DNA from 2 places in the Streptomyces rimosus genome. Region 2 is predicted to be linked to the other one. Evidence: riboswitches for the same ligand, from Rfam matches in the RefSeq annotation. Region 2 holds a riboswitch; the other holds the start of a gene.
The links. Region 2 has a riboswitch for cyclic di-AMP ahead of CP984_RS24445 (transglycosylase family protein). Riboswitches for the same ligand answer to the same signal wherever they lie in the genome.
Positions count from the first base shown of each region.

Region 1: it holds a riboswitch for cyclic di-AMP, as region 2 does, so the genes downstream of both, CP984_RS09880 (M23 family metallopeptidase) here and CP984_RS24445 (transglycosylase family protein) in region 2, are expected to answer to the same signal.

Region 1 covers NZ_CP023688.1:2,450,606-2,458,098, reverse strand. The annotation lists gene CP984_RS09895 (DNA gyrase/topoisomerase IV subunit A) at 1-2,275, opposite strand, end outside; gene CP984_RS09890 (M16 family metallopeptidase) at 2,523-3,860, shown strand; gene CP984_RS09885 (M16 family metallopeptidase) at 3,881-5,248, shown strand; gene CP984_RS43000 (hypothetical protein) at 5,311-5,448, shown strand; cyclic di-AMP (ydaO/yuaA leader) riboswitch at 5,493-5,647, shown strand; gene CP984_RS09880 (M23 family metallopeptidase) at 5,661-6,458, shown strand; gene CP984_RS09875 (GntR family transcriptional regulator) at 6,682-7,374, shown strand.
Region 2 covers NZ_CP023688.1:5,631,586-5,639,078, forward strand. The annotation lists gene CP984_RS24435 (cytochrome P450 family protein) at 1-1,181, shown strand, start outside; gene CP984_RS24440 (LysM peptidoglycan-binding domain-containing protein) at 1,389-2,375, shown strand; cyclic di-AMP (ydaO/yuaA leader) riboswitch at 2,621-2,788, shown strand; gene CP984_RS24445 (transglycosylase family protein) at 2,792-3,484, shown strand; gene eno (phosphopyruvate hydratase) at 3,864-5,153, shown strand; gene CP984_RS24455 (FtsB family cell division protein) at 5,332-5,781, shown strand; gene CP984_RS24460 (DUF501 domain-containing protein) at 5,873-6,409, shown strand; gene CP984_RS24465 (Ppx/GppA phosphatase family protein) at 6,406-7,350, shown strand.

The DNA.
Region 1 (7,493 bases), 3.2 Mb from region 2:
GGCAGCGCACGCCGCCGGTCGCCCGGCCCTTGCGCGGGTACTGGTCGAAGGGGGTGAGCTTGGCCGTCGAGACCGAGTCGTCGAGCGTGCCGTGCGAGCCGGAGACCGTGAAGACCATGGCGTCGGCGGCCGGGTCGACGGCCGAGAAGAAGATCACCTTCGCGTCCGGGCCCAGCTTGATGCCCGTCATGCCGCCGGCCGGCCGGCCCTGCGGCCGCACCTGCCCCGCCGGATAGCGCAGCAGCTGCGCCTCGTTGGTGATGAAGACCAGGTCCTCCTCGCCCGTGCGCAGCTCCGCGGCGCCCACGATGCGGTCGCCGTCCTTGAGGGTGATGACCTCCAACTCCTCCTTGTGGGAGGGATAGTCCGGCACCACGCGCTTGACGATGCCCTGCTGGGTGCCGAGCGCCAGGCCCGGCGAGGACTCGTCGAGCGTCATCAGGCAGATCAGCTCCTCGCCCTCCTGGAGGGAGAGGAATTCCGCGACCGGCGCGCCGCCGGAGAGGTTCGGCGCCGCGACGGTGTCCGGCAGCTGCGGCAGGTCGACCACCTGGAGGCGCAGCAGCCGGCCGGCGGACGTCACCGCGCCCACCTCGCCGCGGGTGGTGGCCGGCACCGCCGAGACGATCACGTCGTGCTTGACGCGCCTGGCCTCCGCGTCGAAGCTCACCTCGCCGTTGGCCGTACGGGCCAGCAGCCCCGTCGAGGACAGCAGCACCCGGCACGGGTCGTCGGCGACCTCCAGCGGCACCGCCGCCACCGGGGCGCCCGCCGACTCCAGCAGGACCGTGCGCCGGTCCGTGCCGTACTTCTTGGCCACCGAGGCCAGCTCGTTCGAGACCAGCTTGCGCAGCTCGGCGTCCGAGTCGAGGATCTTCGTCAGCTTCTCGATGTCGGCCTTGAGGGTGTCGCGCTCGGACTCCAGCTCGATGCGGTCGAACTTGGTCAGCCGGCGCAGCGGGGTGTCGAGGATGTACTGCGTCTGGACGTCGCTGAGGCCGAAGCGGTCGATCAGCCGCTCCTTGGCCTGCGCGCTGTTCTCGCTGGAGCGGATCAGGCGGATGACCTCGTCGATGTCGACCAGGGCCGTCAGCAGGCCCTCGACCAGGTGGAGGCGGTCGCGCTTCTTGCCGCGCCGGAACTCGCTGCGGCGGCGCACCACGTCGAAGCGGTGGTCGACGTAGACCTCCAGCAGCTCCTTCAGGCCCAGCGTCAGCGGCTGGCCGTCGACCAGCGCGACGTTGTTGATGCCGAAGGACTCCTCCATGGCCGTGAGCTTGTACAGCTGCTCCAGGACGGCTTCCGGGTTGAAGCCGTTCTTGATCTCGATGACCAGGCGCAGGCCGTGCTCGCGGTCGGTGAGGTCCTTCACGTCCGCGATGCCCTGGAGCTTCTTCGCGCCCACCAGGTCCTTGATCTTGGAGATGACCTTCTCGGGGCCCACTGCGAACGGCAGTTCGGTGACGACCAGGCCCTTGCGGCGGGCGGTGACGTTCTCGATCGAGACGGTGGCGCGGATCTTGAAGGTGCCGCGGCCGGTCTCGTACGCGTCCCGGATGCCGCCCAGGCCCACGATCCGGCCGCCGGTCGGCAGGTCGGGGCCCGGCACGAACCGCATCAGCGTTTCGAGGTCCGCGTTCGGGTGCTTGATCAGGTGGCGGGCGGCGGCGATCACCTCGCCGAGGTTGTGCGGCGGCATGTTCGTCGCCATGCCGACGGCGATTCCGGACGCGCCGTTGACCAGCAGGTTCGGGTAGGCCGCCGGGAGGGCGACGGGCTCCTGCTCCTGGCCGTCGTAGTTCGGCGCGAAGTCGACCGTGTCCTCGTCGATGGACTCCGTCATCAGGGAGGTGGCCGAGGCCATCTTGCACTCGGTGTACCGCATGGCGGCGGGCGGGTCGTCGTTGCCGAGCGAGCCGAAGTTGCCGTGGCCGTCGACCAGGGGCAGCCGCATGGAGAAGGGCTGCGCCATCCGCACCAGGGCGTCGTAGATGGAGGCGTCGCCGTGCGGGTGGAGCTTACCCATCACCTCGCCGACGACGCGGGCGCACTTGACGTAGCTGCGTTCGGGGCGCAGCCCCATCTCGTTCATCTGGTAGAGGATGCGGCGGTGCACGGGCTTGAGGCCGTCGCGGGCGTCCGGGAGGGCGCGGGAGTAGATGACCGAGTACGCGTACTCAAGGAAGGAGCCCTGCATCTCGTCGACGACGTCGATGTCGAGGATCCTCTCCTCGAAGTCGTCCGGCGGCGGGGTCTTCGTGCTACGGCGGGCCATCGCGGCTGCGGCTCCTTCGCTTGCGTCCTGCTGCTTGCCGATGCTGGATCACGTTCGGGTCTTGTGCGGACCATTGTGGCCCGCCCCACTGACAACGCCGACCGCGACCCTCCCCGGGCCGCCGGACGGGTCGGCGGCGAAGTCCGCTCGTACGAGGCAGCCCGGACGGGAACTTCGCCATAGCCCGACGCGCTTGCATACAGTGACAGAACTTCCTCGCAAGCGGATCGAAGGGACGTACATGCCCATGGGTCACACGGCCACAGAACAAGCCGGCTCCGGCGGCCTGACAGCGACCGAGCACCGGCTGGCCAACGGCCTGCGCGTGGTGCTCTCCGAAGATCATTTGACCCCGGTCGCCGCGGTCTGCCTCTGGTACGACGTCGGCTCCCGCCACGAGGTCAAGGGCCGCACCGGTCTGGCCCACCTCTTCGAGCACCTGATGTTCCAGGGATCCGCCCAGGTCACCGGCAACGGCCACTTCGAACTGGTCCAGGGCGCCGGCGGCTCCCTGAACGGCACGACCAGCTTCGAGCGCACCAACTACTTCGAGACCATGCCCGCCCACCAGCTGGAGCTCGCGCTGTGGCTGGAGGCCGACCGCATGGGCTCCCTGCTGACGGCGCTGGACGAGGAGTCCCTGGAGAACCAGCGCGACGTCGTCAAGAACGAGCGCCGCCAGCGCTACGACAACGTCCCCTACGGCACGGCCTTCGAGAAGCTGACGGCCATGGCGTACCCGGAGGGCCACCCGTACCACCACACGCCCATCGGTTCGATGGCCGACCTGGACGCCGCCTCCCTGGAGGACGCGCGGGCCTTCTTCCGTACGTACTACGCGCCCAACAACGCGGTCCTCTCGGTCGTCGGCGACATCGACCCCGAGCAGACCCTCGCCTGGGTGGAGAAGTACTTCGGCTCCATCCCCGGCCACGAGGGCAAGCAGCCGCCCCGCGACGGCTCCCTCCCGGACGTCATCGGCGAGGAGCTGCGCGAGGTCGTCGAGGAGGACGTCCCCTCCCGCGCCCTGATGGCCGCCTACCGCCTCCCACAGGACGGCACCCGCGAGGCCGACGCCGCCGATCTGGCGCTGACGGTGCTCGGCGGCGGCGAGTCCTCGCGCCTGTACAACCGGCTGGTGCGCCGCGACCGTACGGCCGTGGCCGCGGGCTTCGGCCTGCTGCGGCTGGCCGGCGCCCCCTCGCTCGGCTGGCTGGACGTGAAGACCTCCGGCGGCGTCGAGGTGCCGGAGATCGAGAGCGCCGTGGACGAGGAGCTGGCCCGCTTCGCCGAGGAGGGCCCGAGCCCCGAGGAGATGGAGCGCGCGCAGGCCCAGTTGGAGCGGGAGTGGCTGGACCGGCTCGCCACGGCCGCCGGGCGCGCCGACGAACTGTGCCGTTACGCGGTCCTGTTCGGCGACCCGCAGCTCGCCCTGACCGCCGTACGGCGCGTCCTGGACATCACCCCGCAGGAGGTGCAGGAGGTCGCCAAGGCCCGGCTGCGCCCCGACAACCGCGCGGTGCTCGTGTACGAGCCGACCGAGCCGACCGCCGCCGAGGACAACGACGAGGAGGCGGCCCAGTGAGCGACGCCGTCAGCAGCACGATGACCTTCCATCCGCAGCCGGCCGGCGGCGAGCCCAAGCCGTGGGCGTTCCCCGCCCCCGAGCGGGCGCAGCTGCCCAACGGCCTGACGGTCCTGCGCAGCCACCGCCCCGGCCAGCAGGTCGTCGCCGTCGAGATCGACATCGTCGCGCCCCTGGAGGCCGAGCCCGAGGGCCTGGACGGCGTCGCCACGATCATGGCGCGGGCCCTGTCCGAGGGCACCGACAAGCACGACGCCGAGCAGTTCGCCGCCGAGCTGGAGCGCTGCGGCGCCACCCTGGACTCGCACGCCGACCACCCCGGCGTCCGTGTCTCCCTGGAGGTCCCGGCCTCCCGGCTGGACAAGGCGCTCGGCCTGCTCGCCGACGCCCTGCGCGCCCCGGCCTTCCCGGACAGCGAGGTCGAGCGCCTGGTGCGCAACCGCCTCGACGAGATCCCGCACGAGCTGGCCAACCCGGCCCGGCGCGCCGCGATGGCCCTGTCCAAGGAGCTGTTCCCGGCCGACTCGCGGATGTCCCGGCCGCGCCAGGGCACCGAGGAGACCGTCTCCCGTATCGACGCGGCGGCCGTCCGCGCCTTCTACGAGGCCCACGTCCGCCCCGCCACGGCCACCGCCGTCATCGTCGGCGACTTCACAGGCGTCGACGTGGACGCGGCCCTGGCGGAGAGCCTCGGCACGTGGACGGGTTCGCCCGCCGAGCCGGTCAAGGCCAGCCCGATCTCGGCCGACGACACCGGCCGCGTGGTGATCGTCGACCGCCCCGGCGCCGTACAGACCCAGCTGCTCATCGGCCGCATCGGCCCGGACCGGCACGACCGCGTCTGGCCCGCGCAGGTCCTCGGAACGTACTGCCTCGGCGGCACCCTCACCTCCCGCCTGGACCGGGTGCTGCGCGAGGAGAAGGGCTACACCTACGGGGTGCGCGCCTTCGGCCAGGTGCTGCGCTCCTCGGCCGACGGCGACGGCGCCGCGATGCTCGCCATCAGCGGCTCGGTGGACACCGCCTCCACCGGTCCGGCGCTGGAGGACCTGTGGAAGGTGCTGCGCACCCTCGCGGCGGAGGGCCTGACGGACGAGGAGCGGGACGTGGCCGTCCAGAACCTGGTCGGTGTCGCGCCCCTGAAGTACGAGACCGCCGCGGCGGTCGCCGGCACCCTCGCCGACCAGGTCGAGCAGCAGCTCCCGGACGACTACCAGGCGCAGCTGTACGTCCGGCTGGCGCGGACCGGCACGGTCGAGGCGACCGCCGCGGCCGTCAACGCCTTCCCGGTGGACCGGCTGGTGACCGTCCTGGTGGGCGACGCGGCCGAGATCGAGGAGCCCGTCAAGGCGCTCGGCATCGGCGAGGTGACGGTGGTCAAGGGCTGACGGCCCGTCACGGGCGTCGCCCGGCCCCGGCGGGTCATGACCCGCCGGGGTGACGCGATGTCATGAAGCGGATCCAGTGGTGCGCCCGTGCCACTGGATCTTCTTTATGTCCCAATTGCGGGGGGTGGTTGCGTGATGACCGTGTGGCGTACGGCACAAAATCGGGGTTCTGTTTGCCGTTCGAAAGTGGCCCCGTTTAGCGTCGATCCGGCTGTCCGCGGGATCACCGCCGCAACCGCGGCACGGACAGTCATCGCCGAGTCCCCGTACGGCGCGAGCCAGGGGAGCCGGGGACCCACGTCCCCTGGGGTGAATCGGGCGCCTTCCCGGAGGGGCCCGTAGGAGACCTTCCTGCTCCGAACCCGTCAGCTAACCCGGTAGGCGAGAGGGAAGGAAAGGACACAGCCACCCCATGGCGTTCACCCGTGGCACCGGGAAGCACCGTGGTCCGAGCCGCAGCGCTCGGGCGACCCGCAATCTGGCCGGCATAGCCACGCTCGCCGCCTCCGGCGTCGTCGCCACCGTCGCCTCCCCGGCACTGGCGGCGGGCAACCCGGACGAGGCGAACACCCACGACACCGGCTTCCACCAGGCCGTCGTCCTCGGTGACGAGCTCGCCGAGCAGATCGAGGCGCAGGCCGACGCGCAGCAGGAGGCCGCCGACGCGGCCGCCGCGCAGGCCAAGGCCGAGGCGGAGGCGCGCCAGCAGGCCGCGGAGGCCAAGCGCAAGGCCGAGGCCGAGGCCAAGAAGCAGCGGGAGGCCGAGGAGCGCGCCGCCCGCGAGGCCGAGCGCAAGCGCCTGCTGACGTACGTCGCCCCCGTCGACGGCTCCTACGTCTCCACCAGCTACAAGGCGTCCAGCGGCCTGTGGTCCTCCGGCAGCCACACCGGCATCGACTTCCACGCCGACTCCGGGACCACCGTCCACGCCGTGGGCTCCGGCACCGTCGTCGAGGCCGGCTGGGGCGGCGCGTACGGGAACAACGTCGTCATCAAGATGAACGACGGCACCTACACCCAGTACGGCCACCTGTCGTCCATCAGCGTCTCGGTCGGCCAGACCGTCACGCCGGGCCAGCAGATCGCCCTGTCGGGCAACACCGGCAACACCACCGGGCCGCACCTGCACTTCGAGGCCCGCACCTCGGCCGAGTATGGCTCCGACATGGACCCGGTCGCCTACCTGCGCTCGCACGGCGTCAACGTCTGACGTACACCCGTCCCCACCCGGTGCCCCGGCCCTCGCGGCCGGGGCACCGGCGTTTGCGGAACCGCGGCCCGTCGGTGCCGGGTTTTCCGGCTGGCCAAAAAATATCCATGAATGCGCCGTGGCCGTCGGAAATCCCGTCCCCGTCGAATAGAGTCACGACGAATGCCGCCGCCCGGCGGCAATAGGCGGACGTTTCCCGGGAATGACGGCGGAGGCACGGACGATGCGAGGCCATATTTCCGCGCACGCGGTGTGCACGGCGATCCGGGACGACATCGTATCCGGCGTCCTCCCGCCGGGCAGCCGGCTGATCGAGGAACTGCTGGCCGGCCGGTACGGCGTCTCCCGCGTCCCCGTGCGCGAGGCGCTGCGCACGCTGGAGTCCGAGGGTTTCGTCACCATCCGGCACCACGCGGGCGCCTGCGTGGCCGCGCTCACGGAGCGCGAGGCGGCCGACCTCCTGGACATCCGCGGCCTGCTGGAGCCGCTGGGCGCGGCCCGCGCCGCCGCCCGCCGCACCGCCGCGCACCTGAAGGTGCTGCGCGGCATCGTCCGGCTGGGCCGGGAGCGCGCCCGGCACGGCCAGCGCGCCGAGCTGCGCCAACTGGACGGCTGGTTCCACGAGACGCTCGCCCAGGCGTCCGGCAGCGCGAGCCTGGCGGCGCTCCTCACCCAGCTCCGGCGCAAGATCGAGTGGATGTACGCGGTCGAGCCCCCGGCCCGCGAGGAGCGCTCCTGGGAGGAGTACGGCGCGGTGCTGGACGCGGTGGGCCGGGGCGACGCGGAGCGGGCGCGCGCCCTGATGGCGGCGCATGTCGAGCGGTCGCGCGGGGCGTACACGCTGCGGGCCGACGTGCCGGGCCCGGCCGTGAGGAACCCGAAACAGCCCGTCAACACGGTGAGCGAACGGAATTAACACATCCGCCGTATACAAGAGCGGGACACGGATTCTTCGGCAGGGCAGCAGTAACGCGGGTGGGGAGCGCTCGGGAAATCGTGCGCCCCGGAAATCGCGAGCTGCGGTGAATTGCCGTA
Region 2 (7,493 bases):
TGCGCGAGCACGCGCCCGTACACCGCACCCGGCTGCCCAGCGGTGTCGAAGCCTGGCTGGTGACCCGGTACGCGGACGCGCGGCAGGCGCTCGCCGACACCCGGCTGTCGAAGAACCCGGTGCACCACAGCGAGGCCGCGCACGGCAAGGGCAAGGTCGGCATCCCCGGCGAGCGGGGCGCCAACCTGATGACGCACCTGCTCAACATCGACCCACCGGACCACACCCGGCTGCGCCGCCTGGTCTCCAAAGCCTTCACCCCGCGCCGCATCGCCCGGTTCGCGCCGCGCGTACAGGAACTGACCGACGCGCTGATCGACTCCTTCGCGGAGCGCGGCGAGGCCGATCTCATCCACGAGTTCGCCTTCCCGCTCCCCATCTACGCCATCTGCGATCTGCTCGGTGTCCCGCGCGAGGACCAGGACGACTTCCGCGACTGGGCCGGGATGATGATCCGGCACGGCGGCGGGCCGCGCGGCGGCGTCGCCCGGTCGGTGAAGAAGATGCGCGGCTACCTCGCCGAGCTGATCCACCGCAAGCGCGAGGCCCTGGGGGAGGAAGGGGCCGACGACCTCATCTCCGGCCTGATCCGCGCCTCCGACCACGGCGAGCACCTGACGGAGAACGAGGCCGCCGCGATGGCCTTCATCCTGCTGTTCGCGGGCTTCGAGACCACCGTCAATCTCATCGGCAACGGCGTGTACCAGCTGCTGCGCCACCCTGACCAGCGCGCACTGCTCCAGAAGGCCGCTGCGGCGGGCGATACGGAGCTGCTCGCCGCCGGGGTCGAGGAGCTGCTGCGCTACGACGGCCCGGTCGAGCTGGCCACCTGGCGCTTCGCGACCCGGGACCTGACCCTGGGCGGGCAGCGCATCGCCGAGGGAGATCCGGTCCTGGTCGTGCTCGCCGCCGCCGACCGCGACCCGCGGCGCTTCGCGGAACCGGACGTACTGGACCTGCGCCGCCGCGACAATCAGCACCTCGGATACGGCCACGGCATCCACTACTGCCTGGGCGCGCCGCTGGCCCGTCTCGAAGGCCAGGCCGCCATCGCCACGCTGCTGACCCGGCTGCCGGACCTGGCACTCGCCGCCGACCCGGACGATCTGCGGTGGCGCGGCGGGCTGATCATGCGAGGGCTGCGGGCCCTGCCGGTGGAGTTCACGCCCGTACGGAAGTGACGGTTCCGCTTGTGCGGAAGTGACGCCACCTCCCGTACGGAAGTGACGCCACGTCAGGCCGTGACCTGAGCGTGATCTCCGCTACACCGGCTTGTGACGAGCGGGCCGCACCGCTACTTTCATCCGTCTGAAAGGCCGGGGCGGGCCGTGCGGCCCACGGTCCCGGCCTTTCGACGACAACTCAACCGCCGCTCGAAAGGCAACCGCATGCGCTCCGGGACCGGCCGACACCGTCGCCCCCGTCAGGCTCCGGCCATCTTCGTCACGGCGGGAGCCGTCGGCGGCGCCCTCGCCATGCCCCTGCTCGCCACCGCCGACGCGCAGGCGGCCGACGCCGCCACCTGGGACCGGGTCGCACAGTGCGAGAGCGGCGGCGTGTGGAGCGCCAACTCCGGCAACGGGTTCTACGGCGGCCTGCAGTTGACCCAGGAGATGTGGGACACGAACGGCGGCGCGGCGTACGCCTCGCGCCCCGACCTGGCCAGCCGCTCGCAGCAGATAGCCGTCGCCGAGTCGATCCTCGCCGCGCGGGGGCCGGACACCTGGCCGAGCTGCGCGGTGAACGCGGGGCTCAAGAAGGGCGGGGGCAAGCCGGACGTGGACCCGGGCACCACCCCGTCGCCGGAGCCCTCCTCCTCGACCCCCTCCTCCAAGCCCTCCCCTTCCACTCCGGCCGAGCCGTCGCCCTCCGGCTCCGGCGCGCCGTCCAGAACCCCCGAGCCCGGCGGCACGCGGACCCCGGAGCCGAAGCCGTCGCCGACCGACCCGTCCGGCAGCGGCGACGCGTCCCGTACGCCGGACCCGTCCGGTACGGGCCGTACGCAGGACCCGGCCACTCCCGGCGGCGACAAGGCCACGGACCCCACCACGCCCCCGTCCCAGGGCGGCAAGCACCGCGGCAAGCCCAGCGAGGACGAGGGGCCCGCCACGGGCACCGGAGGCGCGGGTGACGCGGGCCGACGGGACGGGGAGCACCCGTCGCGCGGCGGCGACGCGCACCGTACGGACCCGGCGTCGCCCGGCGACTACACCGTGCGGCCGGGTGACAACCTGTCAGCGATCGCCGAGGACCGCGGGGTCTCCGGGGGCTGGCCGGCGCTGTACAAAGCCAACAAAGGTGTCATCGGGGGCGATCCGGACCTCATTCACCCTGGCCAGCGCCTTGATGTGACCGCCGAACCGAGCGGTTCATGAGCAATTACCCGGTTTGGTGAAAGTGAGACATGGATCTCGTTCGGCAACCCGCCGTCCGCCCTGTCCGTTGTTTCCAAACCTGCGACGACCTGCGGAAATGTAATGATCCTGTGATGTCTGAGGGCCAACTGGCCTCAGATGTAGGGGTTTGAACCGGCGGGCCGTTCGTGTTTACCGTCTTCATCGCTCGCCAAAGCGGGCCCTTCAGCCACACGCCGAATCCTGCCGGTGGCCGGAGGTCATACGTCGCGACAGCGCCGAAGGCAGGAGCGGGGGACCCAAGGTAAGTCGCCGGCCCCGCCCGCGGAAGCGGGACAGCCGGCTTGGGGTGAAGCCGCGTGGAGGTTCACGCGGCCGGGCCACTCACAGCCCGAACCCGACAGCTCACCTCGTAGGCGTCGGTGAGGAAACGAACCATGCTGAACTCCAAGGGCAAGCACCGCCGTCCGTCCAAGGCCGTCCGCGTCGCCACGCTGGCCGGCGTCGCCGGTGCCGCTGTGGCCGTCCCGCTGATGGGCGCCACCTCTGCCTCCGCCGCGAACAACTGGGACGCCGTCGCCCAGTGCGAGTCCGGCGGCAACTGGTCGATCAACACCGGCAACGGCTACTACGGTGGCCTGCAGTTCACCAACTCCAGCTGGAAGGCCGCCGGCGGCACCAAGTACGCCCCGCGCGCCGACATGGCCTCCAAGAGCCAGCAGATCGCCGCGGCCGAGCGCCTGCTCGCCATCCAGGGCCCGGGCGCCTGGACCTGCGCCGGCGGCCACCTGGGCAAGGGCAACTCGAACGCCACGGCCGAGGGCGGCTCCTCCTCGCAGGGCTCCCACAAGTCCTACAAGTCGCAGCGCTCCTACTCGGCGCCGCAGCACTCCTCGCGCTCCGAGGCCCGTAAGCAGGGCGAGGAGCTGGCCCGCAAGACCCCGGCCCCGTCCCACAAGTCGACGCCGAAGTCGAACCCCAAGGGCAACTACACCGTCAAGTCCGGTGACACCCTCGCCAAGATCGCCGCTTCCCACGGCACCAACTGGAAGTCGGTCTACGAGAACAACAAGTCCGTCATCGGCGGCAACCCCAACCTGATCTTCCCGGGTCAGAAGCTGGCCGTCTGAGCCCGCTGAAACCTGACGGCCCCCGGGTGACCGTGTCGCCCCGTACGTACGGCGGTATGTACGGAACGGCACGCGCCCGGGGCCGGGCCGCTCACACCGGGAATCCGCTCATCCCGTGAGACCGCCCCGCCACGGCGTGTGAACCCCCGCACGCGCCGCGGCGGGGCTTCTCCATTTCCCCGCCGGCCGCCCGGCCCCGCCGTGGGCCCGTACCACCCACGCGCCCACTTCCCCGTTCAGCGAACATTGCGCCCGTACGTCCCGTGAACAGGGGCTTTGCGGGTGTATTCGTCCCAAGGGCCGGGCTGGCGGCGAGCGGAACCCCGGGAGGCCGTTAGGCTCGTGCTGCAGAACTCCAGACACCCATGAAGGAGACAACGTGCCGTCCATCGACGTCGTCGTAGCTCGCGAGATCCTCGACTCGCGAGGCAATCCCACGGTCGAGGTCGAGGTCGGCCTCGACGACGGCAGCACCGGCCGTGCCGCCGTCCCGTCCGGCGCCTCCACCGGCGCCTTCGAGGCCATCGAGCTGCGGGACGGGGACCCGAACCGCTACCTGGGCAAGGGCGTGGAGAAGGCCGTCCTCGCGGTCATCGAGCAGATCGGCCCGGAGCTGGTCGGCTACGACGCCACCGAGCAGCGCCTGATCGACCAGGCCATGTTCGACCTGGACGCCACCGACAACAAGGGCTCGCTCGGCGCCAACGCCATCCTGGGCGTCTCCCTGGCCGTCGCGCACGCCGCCTCCGAGGCCAGCGACCTGCCGCTGTTCCGCTACCTGGGCGGCCCGAACGCCCACGTGCTGCCGGTCCCGATGATGAACATCCTGAACGGCGGCTCGCACGCCGACTCCAACGTGGACATCCAGGAGTTCATGATCGCCCCGATCGGCGCGGAGTCCTTCTCCGAGGCCCTGCGCTGGGGCGCCGAGGTCTACCACACCCTCAAGAAGGTGCTCAAGGGCAAGGGCCTGGCCACCGGCCTGGGCGACGAGGGCGGCTTCGCCCCGAACCTCGGCTCCAACCGCGAGGCCCTGGACCTCATCCTGGAGGCCATCAAGGAGGCCGGCTACACCCCCGGCCAGGACATCGCGCTCGCGCTGGACGTCGCCGCCTCCGAGTTCTACAAGGACGGCGTCTACGAGTTCGAGGGCCAGCAGCGCACCGCCGAGCAGATGACCGCGTACTACGCGGAGCTGGTCGACGCCTACCCGCTGGTCTCCATCGAGGACCCGCTGTTCGAGGACGACTGGGACGGCTGGAAGGTCATCACCGACCGCCTGGGCACCAAGGTGCAGCTGGTCGGCGACGACCTGTTCGTCACCAACCCGGAGCGCCTGGCCCGCGGCATCGAGGAGGGCTCCGCCAACGCCCTGCTGGTCAAGGTCAACCAGATCGGTTCGCTGACCGAGACCCTGGACGCCGTCGAGCTGGCCCAGCGCAACGGCTTCAAGTGCATGATGTCGCACCGCTCCGGCGAGACCGAGGACGTCACCATCGCCGACCTGGCCGTCGCCACCAACTGCGGCCAGATCAAGACCGGCGCCCCGGCCCGCTCCGAGCGCGTCGCCAAGTACAACCAGCTGCTGCGCATCGAGGAGATCCTCGACGACGCGGCGGTGTACGCGGGCCGCTCCGCCTTCCCGCGGTTCCGCTTTGCGGACCAGTAGGCACAGCGCTTCGCGGACTGACAAGCACAGCAAGGGCTGAATGGACTGATCCGCCCGGGGCCGCGCGGCCCCGGCGGCAGTCAATGACGTACGTCCCCGGCGGCGGTCCCGTACCGTTGCCGGGGACGTACGTGCTCCGGGCCGCACCGGTCCGGGCCGCTCACCCAGGGAGGGCGACGTGTCCGCGGAACGGTTCTCCACCGCGACCCGGCTCAAGGCGCTCGGCGAGCAGGCCGCCGCCCGCGTCCAGCGCGCCCGCCCGCGCCGCCGCGGCCGCCTGACCGGCCGCGCGGCGCTGCTCGCCCTGGTCCTGTGCTCGCTGGTCGTCGCCCTCGCCTACCCCACCCGGCAGTACCTCTCGCAGCGCACCGAGATCGCCGACCAGCGCCGCCAGGCCGAGCGGGCCGGGCAGCGCGCCGACGAGCTGCGCGACGAGAAGGCCCGCTGGCAGGACCCCGAGTACGTACGGCAGCAGGCCCGGCTGCACCTGCACTACGTCATGCCGGGGGAGACCGGCTACATCGTCCAGGACGGCTCCGGCGACGGGAAGCGGCGCACGGGCCAGGGCGCCGCGGAACGGCCCTGGTACGACAACATCTGGAACGGCCTCGACGCCGCCGACAAGTAGCCTGGCCAAGGCACCTGAGCCGCCCCGGCCCCGCCCACCAGCCCGGCACCACCACACAACCGAAAGCATCATGTCCGTGTCTGAACACCGCATGCCCCCGCCGCAGACCGAGCGCACCGAACCGACCGAGGCGGACATCGCGGCCTTCAAGGAACAGCTCGGCCGCCCGCCGCGCGGCCTGCGCGCCATCGCGCACCGCTGCCCCTGCGGGCAGCCGGACGTCGTCGAAACGGCCCCGCGCCTGGAGGACGGCACCCCCTTCCCCACGCTCTACTACCTCACCTGCCCGCGCGCGGCCTCCGCGATCGGCACGCTGGAGGCCAACGGCGTGATGAAGGAGATGACCGAGCGGCTGGGCCGGGACCCGGAGCTGGCCGCGAAGTACCGGGCCGCCCACGAGGACTACATCCGGCGCCGCGACGAGATCGAGGAGCTCAAGGGCTTCCCCAGCGCGGGCGGCATGCCGGACCGGGTCAAGTGCCTGCACGTCCTGGTCGGCCACTCGCTGGCGGCGGGCCCCGGCGTCAACCCGCTCGGCGACGAGGCGCTGGCGATGCTGCCGCAGTGGTGGCGCAAGGGCCCGTGCGTGACCCCCTGCCCGGAGCCGGGCGAAGGAGAGGGCGAATGAAGCGCGTCGCCGCCATCGACTGCGGCACCAACTCCATCCGCCTGCTCGTCGCCGACCTCGACCCGGCGACCGGCGAGCTGAAGGACCTGGACCGCCGGATGACGATCGTGCGCCTGGGCCAGGGCGTGGACCGTACGGGCCGGCTGGCCCCCGAGGCCCTGGAGCGGACCTTCGCGGCCTGCCGCGAGTACGCCGGGATCATCCGTGAGCTGGGTGCCGAGAAGCTCCGCTTCGTCGCCACCTCCGCCTCCCGCGACGCCGAGAACCGCGACGACTTCGTACGCGGTGTGGTGGACATCCTGGGTGTCGAGCCCGAGGTGATCACCGGCGACCAGGAGGCCGAGTTCTCCTTCACCGGGGCCACGAAGGAGCTGACCGGCCGCACCGACCTGGCGACGCCCTATCTGGTCGTCGACATCGGCGGCGGCTCCACCGAGTTCGTCCTCGGCTCGGACACCGTACGCGCCGCCCGCTCCGTGGACATCGGCTGCGTCCGGATGACCGAACGCCACCTCGTACGGGACGGCAAGGTCCTCGCCGACCCGCCCGGCGAGGAGCAGATCGCCGCCATAAAGGCCGACATCGCCCGGGCCCTGGACCAGGCAGCGGAAACCGTCCCCCTCTCCGAGGCCCGCACCCTGGTCGGCCTGGCCGGCTCGGTGACCACCGTCGCCGCCATCGCCCTGGACCTGTCGGAGTACGACTCCGCCGCCATCCACCACTCCCGCATCCCCCTCACCCAGGTCCGCGAGATCACCCACCGCCTCCTCACCACCACCCACGAGGAGCGCGCCGAGATCCCGGCCATCCACCCGGGCCGCGTGGACGTCATCGCCGCGGGCGCCCTCGTCCTCCTGTCGATCATGGAACGGACCGGCGCCGAGGAGGTCGTGGTCTCGGAGCACGACATCCTGGACGGCATCGCCTGGAGCTGCGCGTAAGCCGTGCGGAACGACCGCCCGGGCGCCTGGCGTCCGGGCGGCGCCGGAGCACCCTCCGGCCGCCCCGTCCAGGGCCCTCCAGGCCCCTTCGGAGCCGCTGAAGGCCCCCTTCCGCGAAAAACTTCGTGAAACTCTTCACATGA